One region of the Rhizobium sp. S96 genome, then DNA from elsewhere that is predicted to be linked to it. Evidence: predicted binding sites of a transcription regulator. Region 1 holds the regulator's gene; the other holds the start of a gene.

Region 1 (3,864 bases):
CGGACGGCTTCTTCGATCTGCTGATCGAGCGCTTCGCCCGCATCTGATCTAGACGCTGAAAAATCAGGCCCGCGCAAGCGGGCCCGATGGGATCAGGCGTCTTTCTGGTCGAATATTGAGTTCACGTCGGCTTCGACGACCTTCGGGCCGCCCTTGGCGACGCCGACCATGGCGGGACGGAGAACGCGCTCGCCGATGGTGAAGCCGGCCTGCACCACCTGAACGACCGTATTGTTCGGAACATCGGGGTTCGGAACCTCGAACATCGCCTGGTGGAAGTTCGGGTCGAACTTCTGGCCAACCGGCTCCAGCTTGCGCACACCATGGCGTTCCAGAGCAGACAGCATCGAACGCTCGGTCATCTCGACGCCTTCGATCAGCGTTGCCAGACCGGCATCTGCCGCTTCCCTGACATCGGCAGGAATGGCTTCGAGCGCGCGGCGGAGATTGTCTGATACAGCCAGCATGTCGCGGGCAAAGCCTGCCACGGAATAGGACTTCGCATCCTTGACTTCGCGCTCGGTGCGGCGGCGAAGGTTGTCCATGTCGGCAGCCAGGCGCAGATAGCGATCCCGCAGTTCGGCGTTCTCCGCCTTCAGCTGATCGAGCGGATCCGGCTGCGGCGCAGCCTCAGCCACGGTTTCGTTTTCGACGTTCGCAGCGGTATCGGCCGCCGCTGCGTCCGGTCCGTTCTTCGTCGTTTCGTCAGTCATGACGTTCTCCGGTCATTGGTGTCTTCTTGGATGTGCCCGATATCGAGCTTTGGCCGGCAAAAATCAAGTCTGCGTGACGAAGAAGCCAGAAATGCGGGCCGATAGGGTTTGCCCGATCGCCATGCATTCTCATTTCATGCAATTCTTATATTGGTATATATTTATTATCTCACCGCGGTTTTCAGGAGCCCCCAATGACCGATCAGGCAAGCTACAAAGGAAAGTGCTTCTGCGGCATGGTCGCAATCGAGGTCAGGGGCGAGCCGGTGGCGATGGGCTACTGTCATTGCAACTCGTGCCGGGAATGGTCGGCAGGGCCGATCAACGCCTTCACGCTCTGGACGCAGGGCGCTGTGCACGTCACCAAGGGCGGCGAGCACATGGAGGCCTACCAGAAGAGCGACACGAGCGTCCGGAAATTCTGCGAACTTTGCGGCGGCCATCTGCTGACCGAGCACCCGTTGTGGGGCGTCACGGATGTCTATGCGGCGGTCATCCCGAGCCTGCGCTACACCCCTACCCTGCATGTGAACTACGCCGAGACGGTGTTTCGCGTGAAAGACGGGCTTCCCAAGTTCAAGGACATGCCGGCCGAAATGGGCGGCTCCGGCGAGCTCCTGCCGGAATAGCCGCCTTCGCGATCAGATGCCGGAACGCGACATTCTCGAGATGAGCTGGGCGGTGTAATCCACCATCGGAACGATGCGCGAGTAGTTGAGCCGTGTCGGGCCGATGACGCCCACCGCGCCCACGATGCGATCGTCGTTGTCACGATAGGGCGCCACAATCAGCGACGACCCCGACAGCGAAAACAGCTTGTTTTCCGAACCGATGAAGATGCGCACGCCCGGACCGCTCTCCGCCAGATTGAGCAGCTCGATCAGGCTGTCCTTCTTCTCCAGATCATCGAACAGCATGCGCAAGCGGTCGAGGTCGTCGGCACCCACGAGCCCTTCGAGCAGGTTCGACCTGCCGCGAATGATGAGCTGAGCGGGCTTGCCTTCATCCGCACTGCCCGACCACACGGCAACGCCGCGCTCGACGAGATCCTGCGACAGCGTATCGAGCTCCTGCCGCACGTTGTCTTTCAGCTTGCTGAGCTGATTGCGCAGCTCTGGAAGCGTCTGGCCGGTCATGTGGGCATTGAGGAAGTTTGCCGCCTCCATCAGCTGCGAGGACGTCACGCCTGCCGGCAGCTCGATAATGCGGTTTTCGACCTGGTCGTGATCACCGACCAGAACGGCGAGCGCCTTGGTCGGCTCCAGGCGAATAAACTCGACATGCTTCAGAACCGGATCGCTCTTGGAGGTGATGACGAGCCCGGCGCCGCGGGAAATGCCCGACAGCATCCGGCTCGCCTCGTTCATCATCGTTTCCATCGGATTGTCGCGGTTTCCCGCGCGCACCTGGCGGTCGATATTCGCGCGTTCCTCAGCCGTGAGGTCGCCGACCTGCATGAAGGCATCGACGAAGAAGCGCAGGCCCAGTTGCGTCGGCAGCCGGCCGGCACTCACATGCGGCGAGTAGATGAGGCCGAGTTCCTCCAGATCGCTCATGACATTCCTGACGGATGCCGGCGAAAGCGACATGGGAAGAATGCGCGAGAGATTGCGGGAACCCAGCGGTTCTCCGCTTTCGAGATAACCTTCCACGATGCGGCGAAAGATTTCCTTCGAGCGTTCGTCCAGTGCAGCCACTGCATCCGAAACCGACGTCGATCTGAACTCCATGAATTCTTGCGCACCTGTGCTGACGATGATCGGACAAAATATAGCCAATCTCCGCGTGCTGGCAAAAGGGAAATTGCAAATGAGCGCCGCCAATCGTAGAAGCGGTCAACAACATAAAAGCGCGTGTGACGCCGTTTGCCATTCGCTTCGTACTTTTCGCGTCATGCCCCAGGAGAATAGAATGCGGCCATCAGGCAGAAAAACCGATCAAATGCGCAAGGTTTCCTTCGAGCGCAACTTTTCAAAGCACGCCGAAGGCTCCTGTCTGGTGAAATTCGGCGATACGCACGTGCTCTGCACGGCGAGCCTTGAAGAAAAGACGCCGCCGTGGCTGCGCAACACCGGCAAGGGCTGGGTCACCGCGGAATACGGCATGCTGCCGCGCGCCACCGGCGAGCGCATGAAGCGCGAGGCCGCGGCCGGCAAGCAGGGCGGACGCACGCAGGAAATCCAGCGCCTGATCGGACGGTCGCTTCGCGCAGTGGTCGATCTCAAGGAACTGGGCGAACGCCAGATCACGCTCGATTGCGACGTCATCCAGGCCGACGGCGGGACCCGCACCGCGTCGATCACCGGTGCCTGGATCGCGCTCTATGACTGCCTGAAATGGATGGAAAGCCGCAACATGATCAAGGTCGAGCGGGTCCTCAAGGACCACATCGCCGCGATCTCCTGCGGTATCTTCGCCGATCAGCCCGTCGTCGATCTCGACTACCTCGAGGACTCCTCGGCCGAGACCGATGCCAACTTCGTCATCACCGGCGCCGGCGGTATCGTCGAGATCCAGGGCACGGCGGAAGGCAAGCCTTTCAGCGAGGAAGAGTTTGCATCGCTGCTGGCGCTGGCCAAGGCCGGCATCAGCGAGCTCGTCGACATGCAGAAGCAGGCCATCGCCGGATGAACGACATGCTGGAAGGCATGCTCGAGACCGCGCTTTACGTGGACGATCTCGACAGGGCCGAGGCCTTCTATGAAGGCGTGCTCGGACTGGAAAAGATCACGCGGGCGGGTAACCGGCATGTCTTCTTTCGCTGCGGCCCCGGCGTTCTCCTGATCTTCAATCCTGAGGAAACGATCAAGCCGCCGGAGCAGCATTCGCTGCAGGTACCGCCACATGGCACGAACGGCGCCGGGCATGCGTGCTTTCGCGTCTCCGCCGAAAATCTGGACCGGATTGCCAAGCTGCTGACCGGCGCAGGCGTCGCGATCGAATCCGAGGTGCGGTGGCCGCAGGGCGGACGATCGATCTATTTTCGCGATCCCGCGGGTAACAGTCTGGAATGTGCCGAAGCCAGAATTTGGGGCATCGAATAGGATATCCAATGCGCAAGCTTGAGACCAAGACCATCGTCGTGGCCAGCCACAATGCCGGCAAGATCCGGGAAATCCAGGACCTGATCGGACCGTTCGGCTTTACCGCC
Region 2 (3,864 bases), on a different contig from region 1:
TGGAGCAAAAATTTGCGCTAGAACTGCTAAAAAACCGAAAAATGATTGAATGAAAACGCTTTCAATCGGCTGTTGAACGCAAAATTGTGCGGAAAGCGCGTATCGCGAACGAAAATCCAGAGTTGAAAAAAGCGATAGCGTGGCAAGCCTGGGGAAAGCCTCGCCAGGGGCCTTTGCGCCTTCTCCGGCGATTAAACGTTTCAGCATTCCATGGGCGAATCACAACAAAAAGGGCGGCCCGAGGACCGCCCTTTCCATAACTGAACCGGTTGGCTCAGATGTCAGACCCGAAGGTCTTACATCATGTCCATGCCGCCCATGCCGCCCATGCCGCCAGGCATGCCGGCCGGTGCGTCCTTCTTCGGCAGCTCGGCGATCATGGCTTCCGTCGTGATCAGCAGCGAAGCAACCGAAGCTGCGTTCTGCAGAGCCGTACGGACGACCTTGACCGGGTCGACGATGCCCATGGCGATCATGTCGCCATATTCAGACGTCTGAGCGTTGTAGCCGAAGTTGTCTTCGTTCTTGTCGAGAACCTTGCCGACAACGATCGAAGCTTCGTCACCAGCGTTTTCTGCGATCTGGCGAACCAGAGCCTGCAGAGCGCGGCGGATGATGTTGATGCCAGCTTCCTGGTCGTCGTTCTCACCCTTGGCGGCGATCTTCGTGGAGGAGCGCAGCAGAGCGATACCACCGCCCGGTACGATACCTTCCTGAACAGCAGCGCGCGTCGCGTTGAGAGCGTCGTCGATGCGGTCCTTCTTTTCCTTGACTTCGATTTCCGTGGAGCCGCCGACGCGGATGACGGCAACGCCGCCAGCGAGCTTGGCAAGGCGTTCCTGCAGCTTTTCGCGGTCATAGTCCGAAGACGTTTCTTCGATCTGAGCCTTGATCTGTGCAACGCGGCCTTCGATGTCCGACTTGGCGCCAGCGCCGTCGACGATCGTGGTGTTTTCCTTGGAGATCGAAACCTTCTTGGAACGGCCGAGCATGTCGAGCGTAACGGATTCGAGCTTGATGCCGAGGTCTTCGGAGATGACAGTGCCGCCCGTGAGGATCGCGATGTCTTCCAGCATGGCCTTGCGGCGGTCGCCGAAGCCAGGAGCCTTGACGGCAGCGATCTTCAGGCCGCCGCGCAGCTTGTTGACGACGAGCGTAGCAAGAGCTTCGCCTTCGACGTCTTCAGCGATGATGAGGAGCGGCTTGCCGGTCTGAACGACAGCTTCGAGAACCGGGAGCATAGCCTGGAGGTTCGAGAGCTTCTTCTCGTGGAGGAGAATGAAAGCGTCTTCGAGGTCAGCAACCATCTTTTCCGGGTTGGTGACGAAGTACGGGCTGAGGTAGCCGCGGTCGAACTGCATGCCTTCGACGACTTCGAGTTCGGTTTCAGCGGTCTTGGCTTCTTCGACGGTGATAACACCTTCGTTGCCAACCTTCTGCATGGCTTCAGCAATGTCGAGGCCGACCTGCTTGTCGCCGTTTGCTGAGATCGTGCCGACCTGAGCAACTTCAGCCGAGGTCGAGATCTTCTTTGCCTTGGCCTGCAGGTCCTTGACGACTTCTGCAACAGCGAGGTCGATACCGCGCTTCAGGTCCATCGGGTTCATGCCGGCAGCAACTGCCTTGGCGCCTTCGCGAACGATAGCGCGGGCGAGAACGGTTGCAGTCGTGGTGCCGTCGCCGGCGATGTCGTTGGTCTTCGAAGCAACTTCGCGGACCATCTGAGCGCCCATGTTTTCGAACTTGTCTTCGAGTTCGATTTCCTTGGCGACCGATACGCCGTCCTTGGTGATGCGCGGAGCGCCGAAGGACTTGTCGATAACGACGTTACGGCCCTTCGGACCGAGGGTTACCTGCACTGCGTCAGCGAGGATGTCGACGCCGCGCAGCATCTTTTCGCGCGCAGAGCGGCCGAACTTTACTTCTTTAGCTGCCATTTTGGTTACTCCTGAAAAGGGGTGTCAGCGATAAACGGGTCGGGATAACCGGCAGATCAGCCGATGATGCCCATGATGTCGGCTTCCTTCATGATCAGAAGGTCTTCGCCGTTGATCTTGACTTCGGTGCCGGACCACTTGCCGAACAGAACGCGATCACCAGCCTTGACGTCGAGAGCGACGACCTTGCCGGATTCGTCACGAGCGCCGGAACCGACGGCGACGATTTCGCCTTCCTGCGGCTTTTCCTTGGCGGTGTCAGGAATGATGATGCCGCCCTTGGTCTTTTCTTCGGACTCAACGCGGCGAACAACGACGCGATCGTGAAGGGGGCGGAAGTTGGTGCTTGCCATTGTCTAATCCCTCGATCAAATGACACTCGCAGGCCGAGAGCGGCCTGCACGGATGGGTGTTAGCACTCTCTTGTTATGAGTGCTAGCGGCCTGCATTTAGGGTTGGCCTGTTGGGGAGTCAAGGATGAGGGTGACGATTTTTCCCTAGGGGACCTTTGTATCGTTTTGATGGCAAAAACGCCCCGCTTGCCAAAATCATTCCACTTCTCTGATAATCTTTGACAAACAAACTCTTATGGCTCGCCCTCGGGCGTTAACCTTGCCGCATGAACGCGCGGGTCTCTGGCGCTTGGGACCGGCGCGAACAGGAAGTTACAATGGCGATCCTGGGCTGACAGTGCATTGCATCGGCCGCATCGTGTTGGGATTGTCGCACATCGGTGCCAATGATACGGAGCAGTTTGAGGCCGGAAAAGGCGCAATTGGCCTCGCATGTCGAGGCGAGGGGCAGGCAGCGTGAATAAAGTCATTGCGGCAGATGAAGTCGTGGCGGTTCCTTCGTTTCGGGAGGCCACGCGCGTTTGGGCAAAGATCGGCTGTCTGAGCTTCGGCGGTCCGGCCGGCCAGATAGCGCTGATGCACAAGACCCTTGTCGACGAGAAGCGCTGGATCTCGGAAGAGCGTTTCCTGCATGCCCTGAGTTATTGCATGCTACTGCCGGGGCCGGAGGCGCAGCAGCTGGCGACCTATATCGGCTGGCTCATGCACGGCGTTCGCGGTGGCCTGGTCGCCGGTCTGCTCTTCATCCTCCCCGGTTTCGTTGTCATCGTCGCGCTCTCCAGCCTCTACGTGCTGTTCCAGGATGCGGCATGGTTGTCGGCGGTGTTCTTCGGCCTAAAGGCCGCAGTGCTGGCGATCGTCGTCGAAGCGCTTCTTCGGCTGACGCGCAGGGCGCTGAAGGACCGTTTTCACTACTGGGTCGCGGCCGCGTCATTTCTCGCGCTCTTTCTCCTGAATTTGCCGTTTCCTGTTGTCGTTATTCTTGCCGGAGCCGCCGGTTTCCTGATGCAGCGATACGGGCAGCGGCCGACCGATGCACCTGCCGCGCCGCAGCCATCCGAGCGGCCGGAGCGCGGCAGGCTGACGACGCACGCGATCGCCAGGCCTCTTCTCGTTCTCGTGTTCTGGATTCTGATCTGGCAGTCGCCGCTGCTCCTCGTTCGTGCGCTGGATGCTCCGACGGACCTGATCGCAGAGACCCTGAGTGGCGAGACCAATGTCTTCGGCGCGGTCTTCATCTTCTTCTCGAAGATGGCGGTCATCACGTTCGGCGGCGCCTATGCGGTGCTCTCCTACGTGGCGCAGGTCGCTGTCGGACATTATGCCTGGCTGAAGCCCGGCGAGATGCTGGATGGTCTGGCACTGGCGGAAACGACGCCGGGGCCACTGGTGCTAGTCCTCTGCTTCGTCGGCTTCCTCGCCGGCTTCCGCAATCCGATCGCCATGGCGCCACTGCTGGGTGGCGTCTTCGGCGCCTTGCTAGCCGCATGGGCGACCTTCGTTCCAAGCTTCATCTGGATCTTCGCAGGCGCGCCCTACATCGAAAAGCTGCGCAACAACGCGGCGCTGTCGGC

The links. The regulator HrcA, encoded in region 1, represses chaperone genes, less so after heat shock. The targets are predictions, from matches to a motif close to GTTAGCACTCNCNNNNNGNGAGTGCTAAC.
Region 2: the regulator HrcA is predicted to act here: its motif matches at 2,349-2,377, upstream of groES (co-chaperone GroES).

Annotation. Positions count from the first base shown of each region.
Region 1 covers NZ_JAUDRY010000003.1:421,855-425,718, forward strand. Annotated here, with positions in the region: gene QTL94_RS03065 (nucleoside hydrolase) at 1-47, shown strand, start outside; gene grpE (nucleotide exchange factor GrpE) at 93-713, opposite strand; gene QTL94_RS03075 (GFA family protein) at 908-1,342, shown strand; gene hrcA (heat-inducible transcriptional repressor HrcA) at 1,355-2,443, opposite strand; gene rph (ribonuclease PH) at 2,625-3,344, shown strand; gene QTL94_RS03090 (VOC family protein) at 3,341-3,757, shown strand; gene rdgB (RdgB/HAM1 family non-canonical purine NTP pyrophosphatase) at 3,766-3,864, shown strand, end outside.
Region 2 covers NZ_JAUDRY010000037.1:239,744-243,607, reverse strand. Annotated here, with positions in the region: gene groL (chaperonin GroEL) at 297-1,937, opposite strand; gene groES (co-chaperone GroES) at 1,994-2,290, opposite strand; gene chrA (chromate efflux transporter) at 2,747-3,864, shown strand, end outside.